DNA from 2 places in the Massilia oculi genome. Region 1 is predicted to be linked to the other one. Evidence: predicted binding sites of a transcription regulator. Region 1 holds the regulator's gene; the other holds the start of a gene.
What was found. Region 1 encodes FNR, which switches genes on or off when oxygen is low (the NO sensors DNR and NnrR bind a similar motif). Its sites were predicted from a motif close to TTGATNNNNATCAA; they were not measured.
Positions count from the first base shown of each region.

Region 1 (15,819 bases):
AGAGCACGAAGATCTCGAAGCCCATCACGTGCACCAGCGGCCCGCTGGCGCGGATCGTCAGGTGCGGGCCGTCGGTATCGACCCGGATGAACTTGCGCTGGAAGCGGAACAGGGTGAGGAAGTCGGCGAAGTCGCTCTTGATGAAGCGCAGGTTGCGCAGGTAGGCCACCTCGCCCTCGGTGAACATCATGCCGCACAGGTAGTCGAGCTCGCGCTCGACGTCTTCCTTGAGTTCGGCCAGCGGATAGGCCGGCTCGTTACGGCAGCGGAATTCGTATTCGCCGATGGCGCCGGGATGGCTGTGCAGGAGGGCCTGCCACATCGTGAACTTGTAAAGATCGGTCTCCAGCAGGCTGCGGACTACGGGTTTCATCAAGGCTCCAGGCATCTGCGCAACGGGCGCGGCAGGCTGTATTGTCGCCTACTTCGTGGCGGCGCGCTTTGACGTCGGCTTTGACGCCCGATTTGAAGCCCGCTTCGGCGCCAGCATGGTGCCGGTGCAAGCGGGGGTGCCGCAGCGGCAGGCGAACAGCTTCTTGAGTGCGGGTGTGTGCCGCTCGTCGTAGATCAGCGCGTAGTTGTAGTTGAGCTCTTCGCCGGCCTCGATGTCCTGCATGGCGTGGATATAGACCTTTCCATCGTCCTCGAAGGCTTCGCAATTGGGCGTGCAGGCGTGGTTGATCCAGCGCGCGTCGTTGCCGTCGCGGCCGCCGTCGATCACGCGGCCGTCGGCCAGGCTGAAATAAAAGGTATGGTTGATCGGCCCGCCCGCCTTCTCGGCGCGCCGGGTCGCCTTGTCCCAGCTGATGCGCTGGCCCTTGTACTCGATGATGCGCTCGCCGGCAGCGATTGGGCGGCGCGCGAAGACACCGTTGCCGTGGACCGGCGACTGGCGCACTTCATACATGCGGTCTTTGTCGGCGGATTTGCTGCCGCCCTCGGTGGAGCTTTTCTTGTTGGTCATCTGGTGCCGAATGGACGATAAATGCGGGATGGAAGGAATGCATCCATTATGGCGGCAATCGGCGCGCCCTGTCCGCACGCTTCGTCAAGAAAGTCCGGCCGCGGCGCGCAGGGCGGCGACGTCGATCTTCTTCATCGGCAGCAGCGCCGTCATGACGGCATCGGCTTGCGGACCGGCCATCAAGGACATGATCTCGGTCGGCGTCACCTGCCACGACAGCCCGAACCTGTCCTTCAGCCAGCCGCACTGGCGCGCCGCCTCGTCCCCGCCCTCGCCCAGGCGCTCCCAGTAATAATCGATCTGCTCCTGGCTGTCGCACAACACCATGAACGAGACGGCTTCGGTGAAGTGGAACAGCGGTCCGCCGTTCATCGCGATGCAAGGCTGGCCGTCGACCTCGAACTGCACCGCCATCACGCTGCCCGGCGTCATGCGGTGCGCGTCCTGGCCGGCGGCGCTGTAGTGCGACACGTGCGTGATGCGCGAGTCGGGAAAGATCGAGATATAGTGCTTGACCGCTTCCTCGGCCTGGGTATCGAACCACAGGCAGGGCTGGATCGGCGCGTGCAGTTGCATGATCGTTCTCCTGTCAGGCTTTACGTAAGGCTTAGCCGGGGAAATCCTCAGCGCGGTACTCGAACGCATCCGCGGCCCCGGCGTCGCGCCCCGCTTCCTCGCGACGCAGCTCGACGCGCCGGATCTTGCCCGAGATGGTCTTGGGCAGCTCGCGGAAGGCGATGCGCCGGATCCGCTTGTAGGGCGCCAGGCGTTCGCGACTGAAAGCGAACAGCGCGGCGGCGATCTCGCGGCTCGGCTCCACCCCGGCGCGCAGGGTCACGAAGGCCTTCGGCACGGCGAGGCGCAGCGGGTCGGGACTGGGCACGATGGCCGCCTCCAGCACGCTCTCGTGCTCGATCAGCACGCTCTCGAGCTCGAACGGGCTGATACGGTAGTCGGACGACTTGAACACGTCGTCGTTGCGGCCGACATAGAAGTAATAACCATCGCCGTCCATGCTCGCCGTGTCGCCCGTGTGGTAGTGGCCGGCCCGCATCACCTCCCGCGTCTTCTCCTCGTTGCCTTCGTAGCCGACCATGAGACCGATCGGATTCGACGCAAGTTCCACCGAGATTTCGCCTTCCGCCGCAGGCCGGTCGTCGAGGTCGAGCAGCGCGATGCGGTAGCCCGGCAGCGGACGGCCCATCGAGCCCGGCTTGATCGGCTGGCCCGGCGAATTCCCGATCTGGCAGCTCGACTCGGTCTGGCCGAAGCCGTCGCGGATGCGGATGCCCCAGGCGCGCTCGACCTGCTCGATCACTTCGGGATTGAGCGGTTCGCCGGCGCCGACCAGCTCGCGCAGCACGGGCTTCCAGGCCGCCAGGTCTTCCTTGATCAGCATGCGCCAGGCGGTCGGCGGCGCGCACAGCGAGGTCACGCCGCAGCGTACGATCGTGTCGAGCACGGCGCGGCTGCTGAAGCGTTCGAAGTTGTACACGAATACGGTGGCGCCCGCGTTCCACGGTGCGAAGAAGCAGCTCCAGGCATGCTTGGCCCAGCCGGGCGCGCTGATATTCCAGTGGACGTCGCCCGGCTGCAGGCCGATCCAGTACATCGTCGACAGGTGGCCGACCGGATAGCTCTGGTGGGTATGCAGCACCAGCTTCGGCTTGGCGGTGGTGCCGGAGGTGAAGTACAGCAGCAGCGGGTCAAGGGCGCGGGTTTCGCCTTCGGGGACGAACACGCTGGCCACGTTCCCGCTGTCCGCGTAGTCGTGCCAGCCGGCCGGCGCGCCCCCCGCGCCGCCGACCGCGATCCGGGTGTAGCTGCCGGCCATCGCCTCGAACTTGTGGGTCTCGCTGGCCTGGGCGATCATGTGGCTTACCTGTCCACGCTCCAGGCGGTCGGCCAGGTCGTCGCCCGACAGCGCCATCGTGGTCGGCACCAGCACGGCGCCGAGCTTGATCCCGGCCAGCATGATTTCCCACAGCTCGACCCGGTTCGGCAACATCAGCAGCACCCGCTCGCCACGCCGCACGCCGAGATTGCGCAGGTATTCGGCCACCTGGCTCGAGCGCGCAGCCATGTCGGCGAAGGAGATCCTGCGTTCGCTGCCGTCTTCCTCGACCACCCACAGGGCGGGAGCGTGATTGTCCCGGGCCTGGTGGTCGAAGAAATCGAGCGCCCAGTTGAAGCGATCGAGTTCGGGCTGCTCGAAATCGCGGTAGGCCGTGTCGTAGTCGAGCCGGTGTCGCTGGAGGAAGTCGCGCGCCTGCACGAAGCGCTGGGTTGGCGTCATGGGTGTCTCCTGGTCGCTATGCCATGTGGATGGCGGGATGCGTGACGTCCCGCCTTGCGACCATTCTGCCACTGATTCGGCGGGCGGTGACGCGCTAGTTGCGGCGCAAAGGCATCACCTGCATCTCGTCGGCGGGCACCATCATGTCGATCACGCGGCAGTCGCCGCACATGCGCAGGCGATCGAGGTTGGCCGCGAACGCCGGGTGCGAACCCAGGCGCCCGAGCATGTTCTCGACCATCTGCAGCGTGCCGAACGGCTTGCTGCAGCGGACGCAGTGGAAGGGCTGCGATTCGTTCAGCACGACTGCCGTCATGCGCTCGGGCGCGAACGAGATGCGCGGCGCCAGCACGATCGCGTTCTCGGGACAGGTATTCGCGCACAGGCCGCACTGGACGCAGTTCTTCTCGATGAAGCGCAGCTGCGGCGCGCCCTGCCCGTCCTGCAGCGCATTGGCCGGGCAGACGCCGACGCAGGACATGCACAGGCTGCAGGCCTGGCGGTCCACAAGCAGCGCGCCGAACGGCGCCTTGACGGGCAGGCCGATGTGCGGCGGCTGCTGGGGGGCGTGGCGGTGCAGGTGGTCGAGGGCGTAATCCAGGGTGTTGCGCTTCTCGACCGACAGGTGGAACACGGCGGGCGTGGCCGGCGTGTCGCCCCGCGGCGCATGGCGCAGGGCCAGCGCCAGTTCCCGGGCCGCCTCCAGTGGAGCATTCCCCAACTGGAGCAACTGGAAGTGCGGCCCGGCATAGCCAAGGCCATCGAGCACGGCCTGGGCAATGCCCATCTGCTCGCCGAGCGCCTGCACGTATTGCGGCGCTTCGTCGCCCGTCGCCAGCACGGCGATGCCGGCCGCGCCATAGGCCAGCGCCGCCAGCCAGACGTCGATGCCGGTCGAGGCGACGTGGTGCAGCGGGAAAGGCAGGATGCGCCCCGGGACGCTGTCGCCAAGGCGGTTCACCACGTCCAGCGCCTGCGCATCGTGCAGCAGCAGCACCGGATGCGCGCCGCCCGCCTCGCGGAAGGCCCGCAAGGCGGCCTGGATGCGCCTGCCGGTGAACGGCACCGGCGGGTAGGCGTAGCTCATGGCCCCGGTCGGGCACACGGTGCCGCAGGCGCCGCAGCCGGCGCACAGATACGGGTTGACCTTCACGCGGTCGCCGTCGCTCACGATCGCCTGCGCCGAACAGATATCGACACAGGCGGTGCAGGCCTGGATGCCGTTACGGCCGTGGGCGCAGATGCGCTCCTTGTAGCTGAAGTACTTCGGTTTCTCGAAGTCGCCGACCATGTCGAGCAGCGCCTCGACCGCAGCCAGGCGCGCCGCCTGGTCCTCGCCGGGCGCGTAATAGCCGTGCGGGCGCTGATGGCTGGCGATCAGGCGCGCCGGGCACAGGTCGAGCACCAGGTCGAACCTGCCCTCGCCCACTGGCTCGCCCGCCGCGCGCCAGCGCGCCTCGAAGGCGCCCAGCCAGCCGGCCACGGCCACCTTCTGCGCCCTGTGCACCGGATACAGGCGCGGCTGCGGGCGGTCGGATGCGTCCGGCTCGTCCAGCAGCAGCACGGTGACCGACAGCGTGCCGGCCAGCCGGTCGGCCAGCGGCAGCGCGTCACACGCGCGCCCCACCACCAGCGTGCGCCCGTGCGAACGGTAGTCGACCGTGGCGGCCGCGTCGAAGTCGGGAAGGTCGCGAACGGCCTGCAGCGCGGCCAGGCGGGCGGCCCGGTCGCGGCCGTCCTGGACGGGGTCGGAAGCCGCCCCGTCATTGAATCGGATGTTCATGTGGTCCCTTGCATCGGCGCGCCCCCGCCCTCGACTGCCGGATCGTCGGCGTCCTCATCCAGCAGGCGCTCCAGCACGCCCGGTGCGTGCTTGAGCGCAGCCAGCATGGCGTCGGTGAGCGGCGCGGCCTTGTTGTAGTCGGCGATATAGATGTCCAGGCCGTCCATCACCGCGAAGTTCGGATCGGCGAACAGTTTTTTGAGCGCCATGCGCTGCACGGCCTTGTCGACGCCCTTGGCGACGAAGGCAGAGTAATCGGATTCCGGCGTGAGCCGGGCCACGTCGTCCAGGGTCGGCTGCGGCCTTGCCTCTTCCTCCACCGCCACTTGGACGGCGGGAGGCGGCGCCTCGACGGCCACGGGCTGCTCCGCCGGCTCCGGCGTCGATTTGAGGCGCGCCCAGCGGCGCAGGAATCCTTCATCCAGCATGACGTCAGCGCTCATCCGTGCTGCCTTCCCTTGCGCGGGCGCGGCGTGAAGTGCTCGCGCAGGTAGCCCGCGACCCAGCTGTAGATCTCGGCCGGCATGGTCACGCCGTCGGCCGACTCGCCCGAATCGAACATGCGCGTGCCCTCCACGTAGCTCACCGACGCGCGGGCCGGCATCGCGCGGCCGTCTTCCATCCGCCACAGGACGAACACCTTCGATTCCGGCGCCATGATGTTCTCGTAATAGCCTTCGTGCTCGTCGGTGTACAGTTCGAGCGCGAGGCCGGAGACCAGGTAATAGTCGCGTTCCGCGCTCTCGCTCAGCACCGACAGGCGCGGCAGCTCACCGCGGTCCGGCACGACGCCCACCGCGGCCCAGCTGTCCATATCGCCCCAGCGGTGCTGCACCGCGCGCCGCTGCATGATGATGGCGACCGGCATGCTTCCCATTTTCATCGCTCTGCCTTCATTTGTGCGGGGGCGTTTGCAGGGACGCCTTTCTTGTTCATCGTCTGCGGCGTGCCGGGCGGCTCGGCGCGGGTCGGGCCCTGCTTGACGTCCTCGCTTGGACGCGCCGTACCCAGTTTCTCGCTCTTGACCGGCACATTGGCCGCGTGCAGCGCACGCGCGCCGAGCGGCGCGGCAGCCGTGGCGGGCGCGGCGCCCGAAGTGCCCGGGGCGCCGCCGGCAGGGGCAGGCGCCGGCACGCCGGCGCCTGCCGGAGTCGGATCGGATGCGGCGACACCCGTTGGTCCGCTCACGGGCGGCGGCGGCTTGATGGTCCACCCCTCCTGCGCGGCGCGCTCGCGCCATTGACCGCTGATCCGGTCCATCGACGCGCTCAAGGCTTCCTTTTCCCTGGCCGCCTTGGCGTCGGCCTCGGCCTTCTTGGCCGCCGCGGCCTGGGCTTGCGCCGGCGATGGCGGCGGCAGCGCCCCCCAGGACGCGCCTGCCAGGCCCAGGCCCAACGCCAGTGCGGACAGAGAGCGCAATCGCATGGTCGTCATCGTGTTCCTCCTGATTGCCCCTGGGGCGCGGCATTATTGGCCGCCGGGGCTTCGGTAGTCCCCGGCGCCGGCGCGGCGGGACGATTCTCGCCCGACGGCACAGTGCCGCCTTCACGCCCGGAGCTGGACGGCTGGGTGACGCCGCTGGACGGCCCCTGGCCGGTTTCCCGGGTCGCGCCGCCGGTCTCGGCGCCGCTGGTATTGCCGCCCGAGCCGCCGGCTGTGCCCGGCGTGCCGCCGGCATAGGTGGCGTCGGTTTCCGGCCGCGCCGTGCGCGCCATGATCTGGCCGCTCGTCATGCCGCCGGCCGAGACCTGCCCCGGGTACCTGGTCTGGATCACGCCGTTGGCGGCGGGCGCCTGGCCGCGGTCGCAGCCGGCCAGCGAGCAAGCCAGCAGCGCCACGGGGCCCAGGATCGATGCAGTGCGTCGTCTCATCACCATTCCTCAGTGCGCAGGGCCGGGTTGTGGCCGGCCACCCTGGCCAGGCACCATTTTGCCGTCCTTGTCCATGCCGGGCGGGACGCCGGTCTTCATCTGTTCGTACCACAGCTGGTGGTGGGCCCTGGCCCAGTTCTCGTCCACCGTCCCGTAGCGCATCGCATCATAGGCGCCGGGCGTGCCCACAGTGCCGATGTAGGCGTGGCCCATCGCGGCCGCCATGTACAGCGCCGCAGCCCCCACGTGCAGCACGTTGGCCACCTGCATCACGTAGCGGGTCTGGCCGACGGCGAAGTCGAGCACCAGGCCGGTGACCGACATGATCAGGCCGAGCAGCGCCACGCCGCCCCAGAACCAGGTTTTTTCGCCGGCATTGAAGAAGCCGGCCGGGACGTGCTTGTGGCTGACGATGCCCCCGCCCTGCTTGACCCATTGCCAGTCGGCGCGGTTGTAGAAGTTGCGCTTCAAGAAGGTGAAGAACATCAGGATCGAGCACAGGATGAACAGCGGCCCGACGAAGTTGTGCAGGTATTTCGAGACGATCGCCACCCAGGAGAACAGGTCGTGCCCCATCCACGGCAGCATGATGTTCTTGCCGTACATGATGACGATGCCGGTGATGCCGAGGGCAATGAAGCTGAAGGCCGTGGCCCAGTGCACCTGGCGCTCCCAGCGGTTAAAGCGCTGCATCTTGCGGCCGGCCTCGGCCACCTGATTGGCCGGGCCGATGGTCCGGTAAAACACGAAGATCGCCAGCGGCACCGCCAGCAGGATGAAGCCGGCGATCGTCGCCAGCGGCCCGTTGCGCAGGTGGCGCCAGGTGTTGCCGCCGCGCTGGACGATGACGTTGCCCTCCTTGGCGCCGTACTGGCCCAGGTAGTGGCGGTCCATGTGCACCCGGCCCGAGGCGGAACTGGTCATGCCGGGATCGGGCACCACCGAGTCGGCCTCGATCTGCAGCATGGTCTGTTCTTCGGCATAGGCCAGCGTGGCGTTCTGGTTCTTGACGCCGGCCCAGCTGCTGCTCAAGCCCAGGGCCGTCACCAGGAGCAGCATGGCGCGCAGCACATTCAGGTTCGCTCGCATGTCGCCTCCTCAGGGATTGGCCCGGTTGTATTCGTTCTGCTTGCCGTTGCGGTTCTCGACCGTGGCCCACCAGGCCAGGCGGTCGTCGTGGAAGCGGCGGTGATAATGGCGGTCGTCCTTCTTGCCGGCGTATTCGCCATGGAGCCATGGCGGATGCTGGTCCACTTCGAGGCAGCCGGCCAGCAGCAGCGCCGGCAGGATCAGTGCGCATGGCTTGATGAGCTTCATGTCGGGAACCTCCCGGAATGGTTCTGCGAATCGCGCACGTCCTGGTTGACGCGCGGAGAGTCGCCCTTGGCCTTGTACTCGCCGCCGCGCTTGGGCTTGCCGTAGGCGATCTTCCAGCCCCACAGCTGCGGACCGTAACCACGCGTCTCGACCCGCTGGCGATAGATGTCGGCGATGATGTTGGCGTCGCCGCCCAGCAGCGCCTTGGTGCCGCACTGCTCGGCGCAGGCCGGGAGCTTGCCTTCGGCGATGCGGTTGCGGCCATACTTCTTGAACTCGGCTTCCGAGGTGTCCGGTTCCGGACCGCCGGCGCAGAAGGTGCACTTGTCCATCTTGCCGCGGTGGTTGAACAGGCCCGTCTCGGGGAATTGCGGCGCGCCGAACGGACAGGCGTAATAACAGTAGCCGCAGCCGATGCACTGGTCCTTGCTGTGCAGGACGATGCCGTCCTCGGTGTGGTAGATGCAGTTGGTCGGACACACGGCCAGGCACGGCGCGTCGGTGCAATGCATGCAGGCGACCGACACCGAGCGCTCGCCCGGGATGCCGTCGTTGATCGTCACCACCCGGCGCCGGTTGATGCCCCAGGCCAGTTCGTGCTCGTTCTTGCAGGCGGTCACGCAGCCGTTGCAGTCGATGCAGCGCTCCGTGTCGCAGATAAATTTCATTCTTGCTGGCATGTCGGTCTCCTTCGTCAGCTCAGGCGCGCACCACGCGGCACAGCGACACCTTGGTTTCCTGCATCATGGTCACGGCGTCGTAGCCATAGGTCCAGCCGGTATTGATGGCCTCGCCGCGCACGATCGGCGCCCCATGTTCGGGATAGTGGCGCTCCAGGTCTTCGCCCATCCACCAGCCGCCGAAGTGGAACGGCGCCCACACCAGCCCCACCGGCACCCGCTCGGTGACCATCGCCATCATCTTCATGCGCGCGCCGGTCGGGGTCTCGAGCCACACGTATTCGCCCAGCCTGGCGCCGATCTGGACCGCGTCGCGCGGGTTGATTTCGACGAACATGTTTTGCTGCAGCTCGGCCAGCCAGGGGTTCGAACGTGTCTCCTCGCCGCCGCCCTCGTACTCGACCAGGCGGCCGGAGGTCATGATCAGCGGGAAGTCCTTCGAATAGTCGACCGCCTGCACCGATTTGAACAGCGTCGGCAGGCGCCAGTGGTTGGCCTTGTCGTCGTAGGTCGGGTACTGGGCCACCAGGTCGCGCCGCGGCGTGGCCAGCGGCTCGCGGTGGACCGGTACCGGATCGGGGAAGTTCCAGACGTTGCAGCGCGCCCGCGCATTGCCGAACGGTGCGCAGCCATGAGCGATGACGACCCGGATGATGCCGCCCGACAGGTCGGTCTTCCAGTTCTTGCCCTCGGCCATGGCTTGCTCGGCCGGGGTCAGCTCGGCCCACCAGCCCAGTTTTTTCAGGAACACGTGGTCGAACTCGGGGTAGCCGAAGTCCAGCTCGCTGTGCCTGGTGGTCGAGCCGTCGGCCGCCAGCAGGCTCGAACCGTTGTGCTCGACGCCCCAGTTGGCGCGGAACGGCAGCCCGCCCTCGGCCACGCTCTTGTTGAGGTCGTACAGGATCGGCGTGCCGGGATGCTTCATCTCCGGCGTGCCCCAGCAGGGCCACGGCAAGCCGTAGTAGTCGCCCTTGCACGGGCCGGAATCGGCGCGCAGGGTCGTCGGGTTGAACGTGTGCTTGTTTTCCATGTGCAGCTTGAGCCGCTCGGGCGAGCAGCCCGTGTAGCCGATGGTCCAGCACGAGCGGTTGATCTCGCGCAGGATGTCCTCGACCACCGGCTCGTTGTGCACCACCTTGATGTTCTTCACCAGTTCGTCGGCGAAGCCCAGCTTGCGCGCGAACAGGTACATGATCTCGTGGTCGGTCTTGCACTCGAACAGCGGCTGGATCACCCGTTCGCGCCACTGGATCGAGCGGTTGGAGGCCGTGCACGAGCCCTGGGTCTCGAACTGCGAGGCGGCCGGCAACAGGTAGACGCCGTCGCTGCGGCCATGCATCGCCGCCGTCATGCTCGGATAGGGGTCGATCACCACCATCATGTCGAGCTTTTGCATCGCCGCCTTCATGTCCGGCAGGCGGGTCTGGCTGTTCGGCGCGTGGCCCCAGTAGAACACGGCGCGCAGATTGCTCGGCTGGTCGATGAACTGGTTTTCCTCGTTGACCGCATCGAACCAGCGCGACACCGTGATGCCGGGCTTTTCCATCAGCTCCTTGGAGCCGAAGCGCGACTTGATCCACTCGTAGTCGACGCCCCAGACCGCGGCGAAATGCTTCCAGGCGCCTTCGGCCAGGCCATAGTAGCCGGGCAGCGAATCGCCGTTGGGGCCGACGTCGGTGGCGCCCTGGACGTTGTCGTGGCCACGGTAGATATTGGCGCCGCCGCCGGGAATGCCGATATTGCCCAGCGCCAGTTGCAGGATCGACAGCGCGCGCACATTGGCGGTACCGACGTGGTGCTGGGTGATGCCCATGCACCAGACCACGGACGATGGACGGTTGGTGGCCAGCATCTCGGCCGCCATGCGCACCGCCGATTCCGGTACACCTGTGACGTCCGACACTTTATCTGGCGTCCATTTCATGACTTCGGCGCGCACGTCCTCCATGCCCCAGGTGCGCTCTTCGATGAACTTCTTGTCTTCCCAGCCGTTATGGAAGATATGCCACAGGATGCCCCACACCAGCGGGATGTCGGTGCCGGGCCGCACGCGCACATAGTGGTCGGCGAAGCGCGCCGTGCGTGTGAAGCGCGGATCGATGACGATCATCTTGGCGCCCAGCTCCTTGGCGTGCAGGAAGTGCAGCATCGAGATCGGGTGCGCCTCGGCCGGGTTGGAGCCGATGAACAGCACCGCCTTGCTGTGGTGCAGGTCATTGAACGAGTTGGTCATCGCCCCGTAGCCGAAGGTCTGGGCCACGCCGGCAACGGTGGTCGAGTGACAGATGCGGGCCTGGTGGTCGCAGTTGTTGGTGCCGAAGAACGATACCCATTTGCGCAGCAGATAGGCCTGCTCGTTGTTGTGCTTGGAGCTGCCGATCACCATCAGCGCATCGGGCCCGGCTTCCTTGCGCAGTTGCAGGAGCTTGTCACCGATCTCGTCGATCGCCTGGTCCCAGGAGATGCGCTGGTATTTGCCATTGACCAGCTTCATCGGATAGCGCAGGCGGTGCTCGCCGAAGGCGTGCTCGCGCACCGAGGCGCCCTTCGCGCAATGGGCGCCCATATTGATCGGCGAATCGAAGGCGGCCTCTTGCCGCACCCAGACGCCGTTGGCGACGACGGCATCGACCGAGCAGCCGACCGAGCAGTGGCTGCATACCGTCCGCTTGACCTCGGTGGGCACCGGGGACTCCGCGACCGGATCGGCCTGTGCCGGTTCGATCACGTTCAGCGGCAGTTGGCGCGCCAGGGCGCCGGCGCCGGCGGCGACGCCGGCGCCGACCAGGAAGCGGCGCCGTTTCAAGGCGTTGTCGCGCGTGGACTTGACCAGTGACATGGGGATTCCTCTGCTTGCCTACCAGTAGGCGGCGGTCTCGTAGTAACGGCGGATGTGATCCGTCTCGTGGTAGCCGCGCTTGGCCTTGGGGTCCGGCGCGGCCGGGGCGGCCTCGGGCGCAGCGGCCGCCGGGGCGGCGGCGGCCACCACCAGCGCGCCCAGCGGCGCGGCTTTCAGGAAGCCGCGACGCGCCGGGTCGGGCCGGTCATGGACTTGTGGATCATGCTTGCTCATCGGTTTCCTCTCCTACTCCAAAGCTTTCCGCCTCGATTGCCAGGAATGCCTGGGCGAAGCGCGCGACCAGGCGGTAGTAATTGGCGCCTTCGGCACCGGCGATGTCGTCCAGCGCGCGCATGCACCAGCTGCCGACGTGGACCTCGAAGAAGTGCCGCTGCACCGCCAGCGGCTGGCGCCGGACGCCGGGTGCGCCGGCCACCAGCACGCGCATCGTCTCGCACAGCGCGCCGAGGTGGTCCTCGAACTCTCCCCTGCCCCGGATGCGCGCCAGGCCGAGCCGGGCCAGGTCTGCGCGCAACTGCGCGAGCGGCGTGTCGTTCATGTAGCCGGCCAGGTAGCGCGAGCCGTACGGGTCGACCGGCGGCGTGCCGATGCTGACGAACAGCGCGCTGAATTCATCGTGGACGACCTGGGCATCCATGACGCCGGACGCCACGGTCAACTGGTCCCAGGCGCGTTCGAGCGCCGGGTCACCGCCCTCGGCCAGGATGGGATCGCTGGACGCGAGCGCATCGAGCAGCGCGGCGTCGGGCGCGGCCAGCAGCAGGCGGGAGAGCAAGGCATACAGGTCCGCCCTGGCCTGGTCTTCTGCTCCCGGCGGCATCTCCGGGCGCACGATGACGGTGGCAATGGCGCTGCGATCGGGTAGGCTCGTGCTTGTCGATGACACTGGGGAACACTCCAGTTGTTCAATTTATATGGGGGAGTGTAGACCTCGCAGCATATCGCGTGCGCACAGTTGCCCGCACGGCCAACCGATGCAGCCGGGGTAGCCCAGGGCGCCGACGGACTGTAACGCAACGAAATATTTCTTATACGCAAATAAATGGCATCAGTTTGCCGAGATAAACGTCTCAACACGTCTATAATCCCGCTGTAACCGAACCAAGCGACGATCCCTCATGAGCCACTCCCTGTCCCGGCAATCCGGGCCGCCTCTCAATATCCACGCGCTCAAGTCCTGCGGCCAGTGCAGCATGCACCAGCTGTGCCTGCCGATGGGACTGGAAGACGCCGAGATCGACCGCCTGGACAAGATCATCGGCCGTCGCCGCCGCATGGAGCGCGACGAGCGCCTGTACGGCGTGGGCGAGCCGTTCCGCAACCTGTATGCGGTGCGCTTCGGGCACTTCAAGACCTACCAGGTGAACGCCGCCGGTGAAGCGCAGATCACCGGCTTCCAGATGGCCGGCGAGCTGCTGGGCATGGACGCGATCAGCGGCACCCACCATTGCGACGCGGTGGCGCTGGAAGATTCCGAGGTGTGCGAGATCCCGTTCGCGCGCCTGGAAGACCTGTTCGGCGAAGTGCCGACCCTGCTGCGCCACTTCCACCGCATCATGAGCCAGGAAATCACGCGCGAGCAGAACGTCATGCTCCTGCTCGGCAATATGCGCGCCGAGCAGCGCTTCGCCGTGTTCCTGGTCAATCTGTCGGCGCGCTATGCCACCCGTGGCTATTCCGCCAACCGCTTCCAGCTGCGCATGTCGCGCGAAGACATCGGCAACTACCTGGGCCTGACCATCGAGAGCATCAGCCGCCTGCTGTCGCGTTTCAAAAAGCAGGGCTGGCTCGAGGTCGACAAGCGCGAAGTGACCCTGCTCGATCCGGTCAAGCTGAAGGCGCTGGCGGCCGGCACCGATGCGTGCAGCCCGATGGCCTGATACGGCATGACGCCCGACCTGCACCTGCGCAGCTACGACCGCGTGCACTGGGGCGACCGCCATGACTTCGCCCAGCTGGTGCTGCCGGTGCACGGCGAAGTCATGCTCGACATCGAGGAGCGGCGCGGCCGGCTCGATCCCCTGCATGGCGCGCTGGTCGCGCCTGGCGCCTGGCATGCGCAATCGAGCCCGGGCGCGAACGGCTCCCTGATCGTCGACCTCGACGGCGCCGCCTTCGACAACGGCCCCTGGCAGCGCCTGCTGGAACAGCCCTTCGTCACCCTCGGCCCCGCCCCGCGCAAGCTGGTCGAGTTCATGGGACTGATGGCCCGGGAGTCCGCCCCGCCCCATTCGCTGGTGCGGGGCTGGGTGCCGCTGCTGCTCGACACCCTGAGCCTGGACGCGCCGCGCGCCACCTCGCGCCTGGCCGCTCTGCTGGCGCGCATCGAGGCCGCGCCCGGACTGGCCTGGAGCACCGAATCGATGGCGCGCGCCGCCAACCTGAGCGTCAGCCGCCTGCACGCGCTGTTTCGCGAAGAACTGGACAGCACACCGCATGCCTGGTTGCTGAACTGCCGCCTCGACCGTGCACGCGGCCTGCTGACCCACAGCGCGCGCAGCGTGGCCGACATCGCCCTCGCCTGCGGCTTCTCGGACCAGGCCAGCCTGACGCGGGCGATGCGCCGGGTGCTCGATACCACGCCCGCCGCGTGTCGGCGCGCAGCTCGGGAGAATCCGCCAAAACCGCAGTAGTCCCGGCCAAGACCGGGCGCATGTCCACATCAGAAAATCTCCACTCAAAAGGAGATTCATCATGTACACCGCTACTGGCGCGGGCGGCCTGTCCCGCTCCACCCTGCCCGGCATCGGCGCCGGGATCGCCGCCGGCGCGCTCTGGGGCCTGGTCTTCCTGGCCCCGGAACTGGCGCCCAAATTCCCGCCGATCCAGCTCTCGGCCGGACGCTACCTGGCCTATGGCCTGGTCGCCGCCATCCTGATCGCCCCGAGCCTGGGACGGCTGCGCCGCCACCTCGGCTGGCCGGCCTGGCGCACCCTGATCTGGCTCAGCCTCACCGGCAACATCGTCTATTACCTGTTCCTCGCCAATGCGGTGCAGCTGGGCGGCGTCGCCATGGCCTCGATCGTGATCGGCCTGCTGCCGATCGCGGTCACCCTGGTGGGATCGCGCGACCGTCATGCCGTGCCGCTGCGCCGTCTGTTGCCGTCACTCCTGCTGAGCGGCGCGGGTCTCGCCTGCATCGGCTGGGAGTCGCTGTCGGCGTCCGGGCCCGGCTCGCTGGCCGGCCTGGCCTGCGCCTTCGGCGCGCTGGTGTCGTGGACCATCTTCGCGGTGCACAACAGCCGCTGGCTGGCGCGCATCGAGGGGATTTCGTCGCATGAGTGGAATCTGCTGGTGGGCGTGGTGACCGGGCTGATGGCGCTGGCGCTGGCGGTGCCGGCCTTCGTGCTGGCGCCGGGCCAGCATACCCTGCCGGCCTGGCTGGAGTTCGGCGCGCTGGTCAGCGCGGTCGCCATCCTGTGCTCGGTGGTCGGCAACGCCCTGTGGAACCACGCCAGCCGCGCGCTGCCCCTGAGCCTGATGGGCCAGATGATCGTGTTCGAGACGATCTTCGCGGCCCTGTATGGCTTTTTGTGGGAAGCGCGCTGGCCGACCGGGTTCGAGACGGCTGCGCTGGCCTTGCTGATGGCGGGCGTCATCTCATGCGCCTCCGCGCACCGGGACACGCATTAAGCGCCTGAAATCAGGCATCCGCCTCATAGGCAGTGCGCATGTCGGGCGCTCCGGGTTCAGCGCCGCACCGACAGCCCGAACGCCAGGCCCAGATCGGGCGTATGTCCATTCAGCCCACGCACCACCATCGCATCGACCTGGCAGTTCCTGTTCAGTCGCCAGCTCACGCCGGCGTCTGCCTGCACCCGATCGCCGCCATGCGATGCGGAAGCGATCTGCGGCGCCGCCACTTCGAGGAATCCCTGGAGGCGTTCGGTGAATTTCTTGCCCAGCGACGCCGCCAGGATGCCGTAGCGGTAGCGCGCGCCTTCATCGTCCACGTCGGCTCCGACGCCCGGCGTCACGGCCAACGACCAGCCTTTCGGCAGCTCCCACTCGGCCGCCAGCACCAGTTGGGGCAGGACGCCCTTGACCC
Region 1 is NZ_CP029343.1:5,231,723-5,247,541, reverse strand. Features, by position in the region: gene pncB (nicotinate phosphoribosyltransferase) at 1-373, opposite strand, end outside; gene DIR46_RS23610 (SET domain-containing protein) at 422-964, opposite strand; gene DIR46_RS23605 (VOC family protein) at 1,049-1,540, opposite strand; gene DIR46_RS23600 (AMP-binding protein) at 1,572-3,260, opposite strand; gene DIR46_RS23595 (4Fe-4S binding protein) at 3,355-5,043, opposite strand; gene DIR46_RS23590 (DUF3306 domain-containing protein) at 5,040-5,486, opposite strand; gene DIR46_RS23585 (DUF3305 domain-containing protein) at 5,483-5,926, opposite strand; gene DIR46_RS23580 (hypothetical protein) at 5,923-6,468, opposite strand; gene DIR46_RS23575 (hypothetical protein) at 6,474-6,914, opposite strand; gene DIR46_RS23570 (formate dehydrogenase subunit gamma) at 6,924-8,003, opposite strand; gene DIR46_RS23565 (hypothetical protein) at 8,013-8,231, opposite strand; gene fdh3B (formate dehydrogenase FDH3 subunit beta) at 8,228-8,911, opposite strand; gene DIR46_RS23555 (formate dehydrogenase subunit alpha) at 8,931-11,750, opposite strand; gene DIR46_RS23550 (formate dehydrogenase) at 11,769-11,984, opposite strand; gene DIR46_RS23545 (TorD/DmsD family molecular chaperone) at 11,971-12,657, opposite strand; gene fnr (fumarate/nitrate reduction transcriptional regulator Fnr) at 12,890-13,651, shown strand; gene DIR46_RS23535 (AraC family transcriptional regulator) at 13,658-14,404, shown strand; gene DIR46_RS23530 (DMT family transporter) at 14,466-15,404, shown strand; gene DIR46_RS23525 (transporter) at 15,461-15,819, opposite strand, start outside.

Region 2 (15,819 bases), 1.9 Mb from region 1:
TCGTTAAGATCAAACGGCGTTTTGTTCCCACGCGCCGATGGGTGAAGTGTGCAGTGCAGCGTGCACGAATGCGCTGCCGGGAGCAGAATGCAATGGCTGAGTTAAATCTTCGGAGGAAACTGGTATGGGCAAGGCACTGGAAGGCGTTCGCATCCTCGATTTCACCCATGTCCAGTCCGGACCGACCTGCACCCAGTTGCTGGCCTGGTTCGGGGCCGACGTCATCAAGGTCGAGCGCGCCGGCGAGGGCGATGCGACACGCAGCCAGTTGCGCGACATCGCGGGCGTGGACAGCCTGTATTTCACCATGCTCAACCATAACAAGCGCTCCATGACGCTCGACGCCAAGCGGCCGGCCGGCAAGGAAGTGCTGGAGACGCTGATCAAGCACTGCGACGTGCTGGTCGAGAATTTCGCGCCCGGCGCGCTCGATCGGATGGGCTTTTCCTGGGAGCGTATCCAGCAGCTGAATCCCCGCATGATCGTGGCCTCGGTCAAGGGTTTCGGTCCCGGCCCCTACGAGCACTGCAAGGTCTATGAAAACGTGGCCCAGTGCACCGGCGGCGCGGCGGCCACCACCGGTTTCGACGATGGCCCGCCGATGGTCAGCGGCGCCCAGATCGGCGACAGCGGCAGCGGCCTGCACCTGGCGCTGGGCATCGTCACCGCGCTCTACCAGCGCAACAGCACGGGCCGCGGCCAGAAGGTGCTTACCTCGATGCAGGATGCGGTGCTGAACCTGTGCCGGGTCAAGCTGCGCGACCAGCAGCGCCTCGAGCGCAACGGCGTCATGGAAGAATATCCGCAGTTCGCCGACGGCCAGTTCGGCGAGTCGGTCCCGCGCGCCGGCAATGCCTCGGGCGGCGGGCAACCCGGCTGGATCCTCAAGTGCAAGGGCTGGGAGAGCGATCCGAACGCGTACATCTATTTCATCGCGCAGGCCCAGGTCTGGCCCGCGGTGTGCAAGCTGATCGGGCGCGAGGAGTGGATCACAGACCCCGATTACGCGACCCCGAAGGCGCGCCTGCCGCGCCTGATGTCGATCTTCGCCACGGTGGAGGAGTGGAGCACCACGCTCACCAAGTTCGAGGCGATGGATATCCTGAATAAATACGATATCCCTTGCGGCCCGATCCTGTCGATGAAGGAAATCGCCCAGGAACCGTCGTTGCGCGCCACCGGCACGATCGTCGAAGTCGATCATCCCGAGCGCGGCCCCTACCTCAGCGTGGGCAATCCGATCAAGCTGTCCGACAGCCCGACCGAGGTGCGCCGTTCGCCCCTGCTGGGCGAGCATACCGATGAAGTGCTGGCCGACCTGGGCTATTCGCGCGAGCAGATCGCGCTGCTGCGCGACGAACGGGTGATTTAGGGCCGGCTCATGCCTGGCCGGGTCCAGTATCCGGGCTGGGCATAGACCGCCTTGAGGGTGTCGATGAAGCTGCGTACCCGCGCCGGCAGGTGGCGCTGCTGCATGTAGACCGCCATGATGTCGTAGTCGGGCAGCGCGTACTCGTCGAGCACCGTGACCAGTTCGCCGCTCGCCAGCTGCGCCTGGATCTCCCAGGTCGACCGCCAGGCCAGCCCCAGTCCTTCGCTGGCCCAGCGGTGCAGCAATTCGCCGTCGTTGCAATCGAGGTTGCCGTCCACCTTGACGGTCACCGGCTTGCCGTCCTTCTGGAAGTACCAGCCGCGCTGCTGCCCGCCCTGCAGATTGAAGGCGAGGCAGTTGTGCTGCGCCAGCTCCTCCAGCGTGCGCGGGACGCCGCAGCGCGCGAAATAATCCGGGGTGCCGCACACCACCCGGCGGTTGGTTGCCAGCCGCACCGCGACGAAACTCGGATCGAGCACGCCGCCGATCCTGATCCCCAGCTCATAGCCTTCGCGCACCAGGTCGACCACGTGGTCGGTGAGGTTGAACGAGATCTGCACGTTCGGATTGGCCGCCAGGTAGGCCGGCGCGTGCGGCGCCACGTGCAGCCGTCCGAAGGCAGCCGGCGCCGACACGATCAGGTGCCCGCTGGCCTGGTCGCGTCCTTCGGAGACGATGGTCTCGGCCAGGTCGATGTCGGCCAGCAGCCTGCGGCAATGCTCGAGGAATACCGACCCCGACTCGGTCAGCGTCAGGTGGCGCGTGGTCCGGTGCAGCAGCTTGACGCCCAGCCGGCGTTCGAGCGCATCGATGCGGCGCCCCAGCATGACCGGCGTGATGTTCTGCCCCAGCGCGGCGCGCGCCAGGCTGCCCTTGTCGACGGCGTCGACGAAGGCCCACATCTGTTTGACCTTGTCCATGCCTCCAGTATTCCATACTCCAGAGATCGAATACACCTACTTTTTGTGTTCTTATCATCGGCGCCGCGACGCTCTAGCATAAGGTCATCGCAATCGTGCGTTCATGAGCCTGGAGGTTGGAATGGCAAGGATGACAGCAGCAGAGGCAGCGGTGCTGGTGATGGAAAAAGAGGGCATCGAGGTCGCCTTCGGCGTGCCCGGCGCCGCGATCAATCCCTTCTACGCAGCGCTGCGCAAGCGCGACAGCATCCGCCACTACCTGGCGCGCCACGTCGAAGGCGCCTCGCACATGGCCGAAGGCTATACCCGGGCCAGGGCCGGCAACCTGGGCGTGTGCATCGGCACCTCCGGGCCGGCCGGCACCGACATGATCACGGGCCTCTATTCGGCGCAAGCCGATTCGATACCTATTCTTTGCATTACCGGCCAGGCGCCGCGCGCCCGCCTGTACAAGGAAGACTTCCAGGCGGTCGACATCGAGTCGATCGCGAGGCCCGTGACCAAGTGGGCCGTCACGGTGCGCGAGCCGGCCCTGGTGCCGCGCGTGTTCCAGCAGGCCTTCCACCTGATGCGCTCCGGCCGGCCCGGCCCGGTGCTGATCGACCTGCCGATCGACGTCCAGATGGCGCAGATCGAGTTCGACGGCGACACCTATGCGCCGCTGGCGCTGCACAAGCCGCAGGCGACCCGCGCCCAGGTCGAGAAGGCGCTCGACATGCTGAACGCGGCGCGCCGCCCCTTGATCACCGCCGGCGGCGGCATCATCAATGCCGACGCCTCGGCGCTGCTGGTGGAGTTCGCGGAGATCACGGGCGTGCCCGTCATCCCGACCCTGATGGGATGGGGATCGATCCCCGACGACCATCCGCAGATGGCGGGCATGGCCGGCCTGCAGACCAGCCACCGCTACGGCAATGCGACCTTGCTGGCTTCCGATTTCGTGATGGGCATCGGCAACCGCTGGGCCAACCGCCATACCGGCGGCATCGAGGTGTTCACCAAGGACCGCACCTTCGTGCACATCGATATCGAACCGACCCAGATCGGGCGCGTGTTCGGTCCGGATCTCGGCATCGTGTCCGACGCGAAGGCCGCGCTCGCACTGCTGGTGGAGGTGGCGCGCGAATGGCGCGCGAGCGGACGCCTGCAGGACCGCACCGAATGGCTCGAAGAATGCCAGGAGCGCAAGCGCACCATGCTGCGCAAGAGCGACTTCGACACCGTGCCGGTCAACCCCTTGCGCGTCTACCACGAGATGAACGCCTATTTTGGACGCGACGTGCGCTACGTGGCCAGCATCGGCCTGTCGCAGATCGCCGCCGCCCAGTTCCTGCATGTGAACCACCCGCGCCACTGGATCAACTGCGGCCAGGCCGGCCCGCTGGGCTGGACCATCCCGGCGGCGCTCGGCGTGCGCGTGGCCGATCCCGACGCCGACATCGTCGCCATCTCGGGCGACTACGATTTCCAGTTCCTGATCGAGGAGCTGGCGGTGGCGGCGCAGTTCAAGCTGCCGTACATCCACGTCCTGGTAAACAACGCCTACCTCGGCCTGATCCGCCAGGCCCAGCGCGGCTTCGAGATGGACTACTGCGTCCAGCTGGCGTTCGAGAACGTCAATGCGCCCGAGCTGGAAGGGTATGGCGTCGATCACGTCGCCGTGGTCGAGGGCCTGGGCTGCAAGGCGCTCAGGGTGTTCCGGCCCGATGACATCATCCCCGCCTTCGAGCGCGCCCGCGCGCTGATGCAGCAGTACGGCGTGCCGGTGGTGGTCGAGATCATCCTCGAGCGCGTCACCAACATCGCGATGGGCACGGAGATCGACGCGCTCAACGAGTTCAACGACGTCCTCGATGTCGAATAACGCCAGCACAGGAGACCGAGATGACCAGACTTGCCGCCAACCTGACCATGCTGTTCAACGAAGTCGATTTCCTCGACCGCTTCGAGCACGCCGCCAGGGCGGGCTTTCGCGGCGTCGAATTCCTGTTCCCCTACGCGTACCGGGTGGAGGACATCGCCGCCCGGCTCGACGCACACCGCCTCGAACTCGTGCTGCACAACCTGCCGGCCGGGGACTGGGCCGGCGGCGAGCGCGGCATCGCCTGCCATCCGGGACGCGAAGCGGAGTTCCAGGACGGCGTCGGCGCGGCGATCGCGTATGCCAAGGGGCTGGGCGTCAAGCAGCTCAACTGCCTGGCGGGCATCGTGCCGCCCGGCGTCGCGCCGGAGGAGGCCTGGTCCACGCTGGTGTCGAACCTCGGGTTCGCCGCCGGCAAGCTCAAAGGCGAGGGAATCCGCCTCCTGATCGAACCGATCAACACCTTCGATATCCCGGGATTCTTCCTGCATGGTACGCGCCAGGCGCTGGACCTCATCCACGCGGCCGGCTCCGACAATCTGTTCCTGCAGTACGACATCTATCACATGCAGCGCATGGAGGGCGAACTGGCGGCGACGATCAAGGCCAACCTCGGCCTGATCCGCCACATCCAGCTGGCCGACAATCCTGGCCGCTTCGAGCCGGGCACGGGCGAGATCAATTACCGCTATCTGCTCGGCATGCTCGATGAGATCGGCTATGACGGCTGGGTGGGTTGCGAGTACAAGCCCAGGGCCGGCACCGCGCAGGGCCTGCACTGGATCGGCGAGCACGGCCTTTGATCAGGGCCCGCAGTGACAGCGCGTGAAGCGCTTCGCACGACAACACACCTGGAGACCATCATGACGAAAGTAGGATTCATCGGCCTTGGCATCATGGGCGGCCCCATGGCCACCAAGCTGCAGGAAGGCGGCTGCAAGCTGTACCTGCACGACCTGAAAAATCCGCCGCTGGCGCTGATCGAGGGCGGCGCCACGGTCTGCACCAACGCCACCGAGGTGGCCAAGCGCGCCGACATCATCATCGTGATGGTGCCCGACACCCCGCACGTGGAAGAAGTGCTGTTCGGCGCCGAGGGCGTGGCGGCCGGGCTTACCCCCGGCAAGATCGTGATCGACATGAGTTCGATCTCGCCGATGGCCACCAAGGAATTCGCGAAAAAGATCAACAAGCGCCAGTGCGACTACCTCGACGCGCCGGTGTCGGGCGGCGAGGTGGGGGCGCGCGCCGCGACGCTCACCATCATGGTCGGTGGAGGGCAAGAGGCGTTCGACCGGGCCAGGCCGCTGTTCGAGCTGATGGGAAAGAACATCACGCTGGTGGGCGGCAACGGCGATGGCCAGACCACCAAGGTGGCGAACCAGATCATCGTCGCGCTCAACATCCAGGCCGTGGCGGAGGCGCTGCTGTTCGCCTCGAAGGCGGGCGCCGACCCGGCCAGGGTCAGGCAGGCGCTGATGGGCGGCTTCGCCGCCTCGCGCATCCTGGAAGTGCACGGCGAGCGCATGGTCAAGCGCACCTTCGCGCCGGGCTTCCGTATCGAGCTGCACCAGAAGGACCTGAACCTGGCGCTGCAGGGTGCGAAAAGCCTCGGCCTTTCGCTGCCGAATACGGCCAGCGCCCAGGAGCTGATGAATTCCTGCGCCGCCCACGGCATGGCCCAGCTCGATCATTCGGCGCTGTGCCAGGCGATCGAGCGGATGTCGAACCACGCCATCGCCACCGCCTGACGCGGCTGCCTTCCGCCATCGGGGGAATCATATGGATACCTGGGTGTTTCATCATCCGGCCTGCCTGGCGCACGAGCCCGGGCCGGGCCATCCCGAATCGCCGCAGCGCCTGCACGTGGTGATGAAGGCGCTGCGCCAGCCCGAATTTTCGCAACTGGCCTGGCGCGAGGCGCCGCTCGGCACGCGCGGGCAGGTGCTGCTGGTGCACGGCGAGGAGTATGTCGACGCGATCGCCGCCGCGGCGCCGCGCAGCGGCCTGGTGGCGCTGGACGGCGGCGACACGCTGATGTCGCGCGGCACCTGGGAGGCGGTGATGCGCTGCGTCGGCGCCGCCTGCGCCGGGGTCGATGCGGTGGTGGCGGGGGAGGCCGCCAACGTCTTCTGCGCGACCCGGCCCTGCGGCCATCACGCCGAGCCGGAGCGGGCGATGGGCTTCTGCATCTTCAACCAGGCCGCCATCGCCGCGGCCTACGCCCTCGACGCGCATGGCCTGCAGCGCGTCGCCGTCGTCGATTTCGACGTCCACCACGGCAACGGAACGCAAGCGGCATTCTTCCACCGCCCACAACTATTCTTTGGTTCGACCCATCAGTCGCCGCTGTATCCGGGAACCGGTGCGGAACACGAGACGGGTGCCAGCGGCAATATCGTCAACCTGCCGCTGCCGCCGGGCGCCGGCTCGACGCTGTTTCGCGCCGCCGTGAAGAGCGAGCTGCTGCCCGCCTTGCGGCGCTTCGCGCCACAGCTGATCGTGATCTCGGCCGGGTTCGACGCGCACCACTGCGATCCCCTGGCCAATATGACCCTGGAAGACGAGGATTACGCCTGGATTACGCGCGAAGTGATGGAGATCGCAGGGGAGGTGTGCGAGGGCAGGATCGTGTCGATCCTCGAAGGCGGCTACAGCGCCGAAGGGCTGCTGGGCGGCAGCGCGGCGCACGTACGTGCGCTGCTGCAGCGCTGAAGGGTGTTGCGCCGGGGGCTAGCCCCGGAAGATTACAGGCCGCAACCGTAGTAGGCCGGGTCCGAATCCTGGCCGGTGTAGCCTGGCTCGAGCTTCTCGCGCAGGTTGAGCGTGAGGAAGGCGACGATGAGCGACAGCAGCGAGTGCGACGGGGCTGCGAAAGTGGTTCCGGCTGGTGCGTTGATCATGACTGGCTCCTGAAAGTTGGTTTGTGCGATGCAGTAAATATAGGGACTACCTGCCGGCGCTTCCAATTTCGAGTGCTGATACCAGTTATGCTGCATGTGAATGTTGCTCTATGAGAACCGGCATTTTTCCGTGATCTCTACGGTGATCCGCCTGTTCGCCGCGCGTGGCTGGGCCGCCACAGGATCAGGATCCGGGTGACGGAATCAGCGCGGCGATCCGGGCGTAGCCTTCGTCCAGCAGGAACTGACGGAACGCCCGCGCCACCGGAGGCAGGCGCTTCTCTCTCCGATGCACGACATACCAGTTGAGCATCAAGGGAAACCCTTCGACCTCCAGCACCACCAGACTGCCCGCGGCCAGTTCGCGGGCGATCGTATGAAACGACAGGAAACCCAGTCCGATCCCGGCGATCACCGCCTGCTTGATCGTCTCGGTGCTCTTGATCTCCATGGCGACCTTCAGTTGATCCAGGCGGGGGCCGAAGGCGTCCTGCATCGAGAACCAGGTATCGGAGCCCGGTTCGCGGATCACGAACGGGTGACCGATCAGATCGGTCATCGAGATGCGATCGCGTCCATCAGCCAGGGGTGGTCGGGCGCAGCCACGATCACGTAGGGATGGGGGGCGAAGGCATCGTTCTGCGTGTCGAGATCGGCAGGTGGCCGCACCATCACGGCCAGGTCGGTGCGGTTCGCCGCCAGCTTGTCCAGCAATTCCTCGCGGTTGTGCACCGTCAGGTTCAGCTGCACGCCCGGATGCTGGCGCGCGAAAGCGACCATTAGCTGCGGAAAGAAATAGTCGCCGGCACTGATCACGGCCACGTTCAGCTTGCCGCCGGCGATTCCCTTGAGTTGCGCCATCGCATCTTCCGCTTCGTCGAACTGCTGGATGATGGCGCGGCAGAAGTGCAGCAGCTCGTCGCCCGCCTGGGTCAGGTAGATCTTCTTTCCCAGCTGTTCGAACAAGGGCATGCCGACGTGGCCCTCGAGCGTGCGGATCTGCGTCGACACGGCCGGCTGGGTCAGGTGCAGTTCCTCGGCGGCGCGCGAAAAACTGAGGCGGCGCGCGACCGTCTCGAAGACTTTCAGTTGACGCAATGTCGCGTTCTTCATCGGTTCTCCCCACCCATGTATACGCAGTCGTTAATGATTATCCCTAAAAACTTTCACTATTACTCATGATTTTGTTCGACTACGATGGTTTCAAGACAGCTCGACCGCAACCACCCACCTGGAGACTGCCATGACGACGACCTGCAGCAGCAACATCGATGCCGAGTGCAATGCCTATAACGCGGCGTTTCATGAACTGGGACTGAGCTGGGTCTGGGATACCGGACTCTACGCGAACGCGGTCGCCGGCGCCGATGACCGTACGGGCCTGCGCGATTATCTGGCGCGGCATCAATCCCACCTCCTGAGCGCGCACGACGCGGATTTCCTGGTCGAGGCGATCCTGGCCGCCAAGGAACGCTGCCAGGCGCAGCTGAGCGCCGCCGGCTGCAATCCGGCAGCCTTCATCGACTGGTCCGCGCTGCAGCAGCGGCAGATCGGGGCGTAGCCCCGGGCGGCACGGTTGAGATTTTCGAATCTTAACCGTGGTCAAGGATATACGGATTTCGTTCTTCCACAATCAGAGCATCCACCGACCCGACGTACGAGAGACTTCCCATGATCCGACACTGGATACGCTTCCAACACCTCGACACCGTACGTTTTGGCACGCTCGAGGGCGACAAGATCCGGATCTTCAAGGGCGATATGTTCGACAGCCCGCGACGGACCGACATGGCGGTGAACCTGAACGAGGTCGAGGTGCTCACGCCGAGCGTACCGGGCAAGGTCCTGGCGATGTGGAACAACTTTCACGCGCTCGGCCAGAAGCTGGGCCTGGCGCCGCCCGCCGAGCCGCTCTACCTGATGAAGCCGTCGACCTCCCACCTGGCGCCGGGCGGCACGATCCGCAAGCCGCTGTGTGAGGGCAAGGTGGCGTTCGAGGGCGAGCTGGCGATCGTGATCGGCCGTCGCTGCACCGCGGTCCCGGTCGAGGAGGCGCACGACTACGTGTTCGGCTACACCTGTGCCAACGACGTCACCGTGGGCGAGATCATCGGGCGCGATCCGACCTTTCCCCAGTGGGTGCGCGCCAAGGGCTTCGACACCTTTTGCCCGTTCGGCCCGGTGATCGCCACCGGGCTCAACCCGGCAATGCTGGTGGTGCGCACGACCCTGAACGGCGAGGTGCGCCAGGATTATCCGATCAACGACATGGTGTTTTCGGTGGCCGAACTGGTCAGCCGGATTTCCCAGGACATGACACTTGAGCCGGGCGACCTCCTGCTGTGCGGGACGTCGGTCGGCGTCGGCTCGATGCGGCCGGGCAGCACGATCGAGGTAGAGATCGACGGCATCGGAAAGCTCATCAATCGGTTCGAGTAAACGACAAGGGGTGGGTCATGAAGATCGCAGTAATTGGAGCGGGGGCTATTGGCGGCCTCGTCGGCGCCAGGTTGGCGCTGGCGGGCGAGGAGGTGACGTTCATCGTGCGGGGGGCCAATCTGGCGGCGATCCGCACGAAGGGCATCAAGCTCATCGAGATGGACGGGGAGGAGAGGGTCGCCTCGCAGGTGCGCGCGACGGACGATTATGACGCAGCCGGCGAGCAGGACCTGGTGATCCTGGCCCTCAAGGCGCACCAGGTCGATGGGGTATCGGCCCAGATCGGCAAGCTGTTCGGTCCGCGCACCGTGGTCGTGACGATGCAGAACGGCATACCGTTCTGGTATTTCCACCGCCATGGCGGCGAGTTCGACGGGCGCACCGTGCACAGCGTCGACGCCGGCGGCGAGTTGGCGCGCCGGATTCCACCGGAGCGGGTGCTCGGCTGCGTGGTCTATCCGGCCGCCGAACTGGTGGCGCCGGGCGTCATCCGGCACATCGAAGGCGTGCGCTTCCCGCTGGGGGAACTGGACGGTACGGCGAGCGAGCGGGTGGCTGCGGTATCGGCCTGCTTCCAGAACGCCGGCTTCAAGTCGCCGGTGCTCGACAATATCCGCGCCGAGATCTGGCTCAAGCTATGGGGCAACGTCAGCTTCAATCCGATCAGCGCGCTGGCGCACTCGACCCTGGTCGACATCTGCCAATACCCGCTCACGCGCGAACTGGCGGCGGAGATGATGCGCGAGGCGGAAGCGGTGGCGACCAAATTGGGCATCACCTTCCGCGTGACCCTGGACCGGCGGATCGAGGGCGCGGCGCAGATCGGCAAGCACAAGACCTCGATGCTGCAGGACGTGGAGGCGGGCCGGGGGCCGGAGATCGATGCCCTGGTCGGGTCGGTGATCGAACTGGCGCGCATGACCGGCACGCCGACGCCGCATATCGATTCGGCGTATGCGCTGGTGAAGCTGCTGGAGCAGACCATGACCGAGGAGGGTGGTGGGGTCAAGCTGCAGAGGGCGGTGACGACAGCTTAGTTGCAATCAGCACGTCGCCCCCGCGGAGGCGGGGGCCCAAGTTCTGCTTGCGCTGCCGAAACGCTTGCAAACTTAGGCCCCGCCTTCGCGGGGGCGACGTTTTCGCGCAAACGAAGGAAACAGCTTCGCCTGACTGTCAGATCTTCCCCCGATTCTTCAAGCGACTCAAGGTCTCCGGCGACAGGTTCAGGTACGCCGCCAGTTCCTTCTTGGGCAGCCGTTCGAACAGGTCGGGATGCTTGCGCATGAAGCGGTGGACCCGGCCCGGCGCATCGAGCAGATGCAGCGTGATGGTGTGCGCCATGATCGCGCTCATCAGGTTCATGACCTCGTACTCGAAGGCCTGCTTCACGGTGCTGTGACTTGCCAGGTAATCGACCCACTGCGGCAGCGGCATGCGCGCCACCCGCACCTTGGTGACGCAGGCGATGCTGAACGGCGTCGGCGTCTTGAGGCACCAGGCGGCGTAGCTGGTCTCGATGTCCCGTTCCGCCGAGAAGCGCAGGATCATCTCCTTGGCTTCCTGGTTGGAGACCTGGCGCTTGAGGATGCCGTCCAGGATGAAGTACTGCGACATCTCGTGCACGCCCTGGTTCATCAGCAGGTCGCCCTTCTGGTGGTTCTCGATCGTGAGATACGGCTCGAGCGCCGCCATTTCGCTGTCGCGCAATTCCTTGAGTACCACATTCTGCTTTAACTGCAGACGAATGATGTTTCGTTCCGAGTGATTTGCAATAGTCGTCATGAACGCGGCCGTTTAGCGAGATTTTCGCATCATGCGGCCAAAATTGACCATGGTCAATGAGACAAATCAGGCGTGCTGGCTATGATGGTTTGCGGGCGATACACACCGCGTTCTGCCCGGATCGACAATAACTGGAGACAGCAATGACTAACCACGTATCGGTAGACGTGACCGACGGCTTCCACCTGGTAATCGATGCCCTGAAACACAACGACATCGATACGATCTTCGGCCTGGTCGGCATTCCGATTACCGACCTGGCGCGCCTGGCGCAGGCCGAAGGGATGCGTTTCATCGGCTTTCGTCATGAACAGAACGCCGGCAATGCCGCGGCAATCGCCGGGTACATGACCCAGAAACCCGGTATCTGCCTGACGGTCTCGGCGCCGGGCTTCCTCAACGGCCTGACGGCGCTGGCCAACGCCACCACCAACTGCTTCCCGATGATCCTGATCTCGGGCTCGAGCGAGCGCGAGATCGTCGACCTGCAGCAGGGCGACTATGAAGAAATGGACCAGCTGAACGCGGCCAAGCCCTACGCCAAGGCGTCCTACCGCATCAACAAGGCCGAGGACATCGGCGTCGGCGTGGCGCGGGCGATTCGCGCCGCCGTCTCGGGCCGCCCGGGCGGCGTCTATCTCGACCTGCCGGCCCAGCTGCTGGCGCAGACCATCGAGGCCGGCCACGCCAAGCGGTCCCTGATCAAGGTGGTCGACCCGGTGCCGCGCCAGCTGCCGGCCCCGGACTCGGTGCAGCGCGCGCTGGCGCTGCTCAAGGGCGCGAAGAAGCCGCTGATCCTGCTCGGCAAGGGCGCCGCCTATGCGCAGGCCGACGACGACATCCGCGCGCTGGTCGAGCGCACCGGCATTCCCTACCTGCCGATGTCGATGGCCAAGGGCCTGTTGCCGGACACGCATCCCCAATCGGCTTCGGCGGCCCGCTCCTACGTGCTGGCCGAAGCCGACGTGGTGGTGCTGATCGGCGCGCGCCTCAACTGGCTGCTGGCCCACGGCAAGGGCAAGACCTGGGGCAAGCCGAAGCAGTTCGTCCAGATCGACATCTCGCCGACCGAGATCGACAGCAACGTGGCGATCGCCGCGCCGCTGATCGGCGACATCGGCTCCTGCGTGGCGGCCCTGCTCGACGGCCTGGACGGCGCCGGCATCGCCAGGCCGGACGCCGAATGGCTGGGCCCGATCGCCGAGCGCAAGGAGCAGAACACGGCCAAGATGGCGGCGCTGCTCAACCGCGACGTGGCGCCGATGAACTTCCACACCGCCCTGCGCGCCATCCGCGACGTGCTCAAGCAGCATCCGGACATCAACCTGGTGAACGAGGGCGCCAATACCCTGGACTATGCGCGCAGCATCGTCGACCAGTACCAGCCGCGCAAGCGTTTCGACTCCGGCACCTGGGGCATCATGGGCATCGGCATGGGCTATGCGATCGGCGCGGCCGTCGTCAGCGGCAAGCCGGTGGTCGCGATCGAAGGCGATAGCGCCTTCGGTTTTTCCGGCATGGAGCTCGAGACCATCTGCCGCTACGAGCTGCCGGTGACGACCATCATCTTCAACAACAACGGCGTCTACCGCGGCACCGACGTCAACCCGACCGGCGGCAAGGATGTCGCGCCGACCGTGTTCGTCAAGAACGCCCGCTACGACAAGATGATCGAGGCCTTCGGCGGCATCGGCTACCACGTGACCAGCCCGGAAGAGCTGACCAGGGCGCTGAGCGAGGCGATCGCCGCCGGCAAGCCCGCCCTGATCAATGCCGTGATCGACGAGACCGCCGGCACCGAGAGCGGACGCCTGACCAATCTGAATCCGCAGAGCAACGCGAAAAAGTGACCGATCCGTAGTACAGCGAAGCGACACGCATGACCGCCGGCGCCCACGAGGCTGCCGGTGGAGCCCGCAATATCGACTGAATAAAGGAGACTGACATTATGAGCAAACCACTCGAAGGCATCAAGATCATCGACTTCACCCACGTCCAGGCCGGCCCCGCCTGCACCCAGCTGCTGGCCTGGTTCGGCGCCGACGTGATCAAGGTCGAGCGTCCCGGCGCGGGCGACGTCACGCGCTCGCAGCTGCGCGACATTCCCGGCGTCGACGCCCTGTATTTCACTATGCTGAACAGCAATAAACGGTCGCTGACGCTCGACACCAAGACGCCCGAAGGAAAGGAAATCCTGACCAAGCTGATCAAGGAGTCGGACGTGCTGGTCGAGAACTTCGGTCCGGGCGCGCTCGACCGCATGGGCTTTACCTGGGAGCACATCAAGGAACTGAACCCGGGCATGATCGTCGCGTCGGTGAAGGGCTTCAGCGACGGCCACCACTACGAGGACCTGAAGGTCTATGAAAACGTGGCGCAGTGCGCCGGCGGCGCTGCCTCGACCACCGGCTTCGACGACGGCCCACCGACCGTCAGCGCGGCCGCCCTGGGCGACAGCAATACCGGCATGCACCTGGCGATCGGCATCCTGACCGCCCTGCGTGCGCGCGACACCACCGGCAAGGGCCAGAAAGTGGCGGTGTCGATGCAGGACAGCGTGCTGAATCTGTGCCGTGTGAAATTGCGCGACCAGCAGCGCCTGGACCGGGTCGGCTACCTGGAAGAGTATCCGCAATACCCGCACGGCAAATTCTCCGACGTCGTGCCGCGTGGCGGCAATGCCGGCGGCGGCGGCCAGCCGGGCTGGGTGCTCAAGTGCAAGGGCTGGGAGACCGATCCCAACGCCTATATCTACTTCACCATCCAGGGCCATGCCTGGGCGCCGATCTGCAAGGCGATCGGCAAGGAAGAGTGGATCGACGACCCGGCCTACATGACCGCCATCGCGCGCCAGGACAAGATCTTCGACATTTTCGGGACGATCGAGGAATGGCTGAAGGACAAGACCAAGTTCGAGGCGGTCGACATCCTGCGCAAGTACGACATTCCCTGCTCGCCGGTGCTGTCGATGAAGGAGATCGCCGCCGATCCATCGCTGCGCGCCAGCGGCACGATCGCCGAGGTCGAGCACAAGGAGCGGGGCACCTACCTGACCGTGGGCAGCCCCATCAAGTTCTCGGACATGAAGGTCGAGATCAAGGGTTCGCCGCTGCTGGGCGAGCACACCGATGAGGTGCTGGAAGGCCTGGGCTACAGCACCAGGGAGATCGCGGCGCTGCACGAGAAGCGGGTGGTGTGACCACGGGCCTGGCTGGATAGGGTGGGATTCGGTGCGCGTCGGCGAGTTGCGACGCGCATCTTTTTTTATGGGGAGGCATGACCATGCAAGCCAACATCGATTTCCAACAACTGCTGCAGGCGCTGGGCGACGGCGTCGTCGTCTGTGATGCGAAAGGTAACATCACGTACTGGAACGCCGCGGCCACGCGCATCTTCGGCTTCAGCGAAAACGAGGCCATCGGGCAGTCGCTCGACCTGATCATCCCCGAGCGCCAGCGCCAGCGGCACTGGGGCGGCTATGACAAGACCATGGCCACCGGCCAGACGCGCTACGGCAGCGACATCCTGCGCGTGCCGGCGCTGCACAAGGAAGGTAAACCCCTGTCGATCGCGTTTACGGTGGCGCTATTGCATGGGCCGGGTGGGGAAGTGTCGGCGATCGTCGCCCTGGTGCGCGACGAGACCGAACGATGGAGTGAAGAACGCAAGCTGCGCGCGAGGTTGGCGCAGCTCGAGACGGCGCAGGCTTGACCGGATGGTGGGGCCTGCACCCCACGTGATCAGCCGGCGTCGCCACCCGGCGGCGGAGGCGGCATATGGTCGCGCCGGTGCTCCAGCAACGCTTCGATCACCATCGGATTGAGTCCCTCGCCCTCGGTCTCGTCGATGTGCGAGAACAGCCGGCTGCGCATGCGCGGCGCCCAGAAGCGCTGCAGGTGGTTGGCGATTTCGGTGCGGCCTTCCCGGGGATCCGGATAGGACGCGAAGAAGGTGCCGATCTGGTTGGCCATCGTGACCAGGTTGTCGATGTTCATGCGGATTCCATTGCGATGTTGGCGCCGTGGGCGTAGGCGACGAAGTCGTCGCCGCGGGCAAAGGCGACCAGGGTCAGCCCGCAACCGAGTGCGGTACGGACGGCGAGGGCGGTAGGGGCCGAAATGGCCACCATGGCGGCGATGCCGACGGTGGCGGCCTTCTGCACCATCTCGACGCTGGCGCGGCTGGTGATCAGGCAAAAGCCGTCGCTCAGGTCGGCCCCGGCCAGGTACAGGCCGCCGATCAGCTTGTCGAGCGCGTTGTGGCGGCCGACGTCCTCGAAGGCCGCGCGCGGCCTGCCGTCCCGGCCGCACCAGATGGCCGCATGGGTGGCGCCGGTGATGCGGTTGAGCGGCTGCTGGGCCCTGGCATCGAGCAGGGCGCGCCGGATCGCCGGGCCGGACAGCGCCCGCGTCGGCGCCAGCCAGGGAAGGGGCCGCACCACCTGGGCCAGGCTGTCGACGCCGCACAGGCCGCAGCCGGTACGGCCCGCCAGGCTGCGCCGCCGCTCCTTGAGACGCATGAAGGCGCCGGCGGCGAGGTCGA
Region 2 is NZ_CP029343.1:1,275,424-1,291,242, reverse strand. Features, by position in the region: gene frc (formyl-CoA transferase) at 125-1,372, shown strand; gene DIR46_RS05970 (LysR family transcriptional regulator) at 1,369-2,292, opposite strand; gene gcl (glyoxylate carboligase) at 2,414-4,156, shown strand; gene hyi (hydroxypyruvate isomerase) at 4,177-4,956, shown strand; gene DIR46_RS05955 (2-hydroxy-3-oxopropionate reductase) at 5,017-5,904, shown strand; gene DIR46_RS05950 (histone deacetylase family protein) at 5,936-6,868, shown strand; gene DIR46_RS26480 (hypothetical protein) at 6,901-7,056, opposite strand; partial or broken gene DIR46_RS05945 (LysR family transcriptional regulator) at 7,241-8,169, opposite strand; gene DIR46_RS05940 (HAD family hydrolase) at 8,300-8,617, shown strand; gene DIR46_RS05935 (fumarylacetoacetate hydrolase family protein) at 8,728-9,495, shown strand; gene DIR46_RS05930 (2-dehydropantoate 2-reductase) at 9,513-10,532, shown strand; gene DIR46_RS05925 (Crp/Fnr family transcriptional regulator) at 10,669-11,277, opposite strand; gene oxc (oxalyl-CoA decarboxylase) at 11,421-13,127, shown strand; gene frc (formyl-CoA transferase) at 13,226-14,476, shown strand; gene DIR46_RS05910 (PAS domain-containing protein) at 14,560-14,988, shown strand; gene DIR46_RS05905 (formate dehydrogenase subunit delta) at 15,018-15,272, opposite strand; gene fdhD (formate dehydrogenase accessory sulfurtransferase FdhD) at 15,269-15,819, opposite strand, start outside.
Region 2: a site for FNR is predicted at 11,321-11,334, ahead of oxc (oxalyl-CoA decarboxylase). Genes of this name have one in related genera too.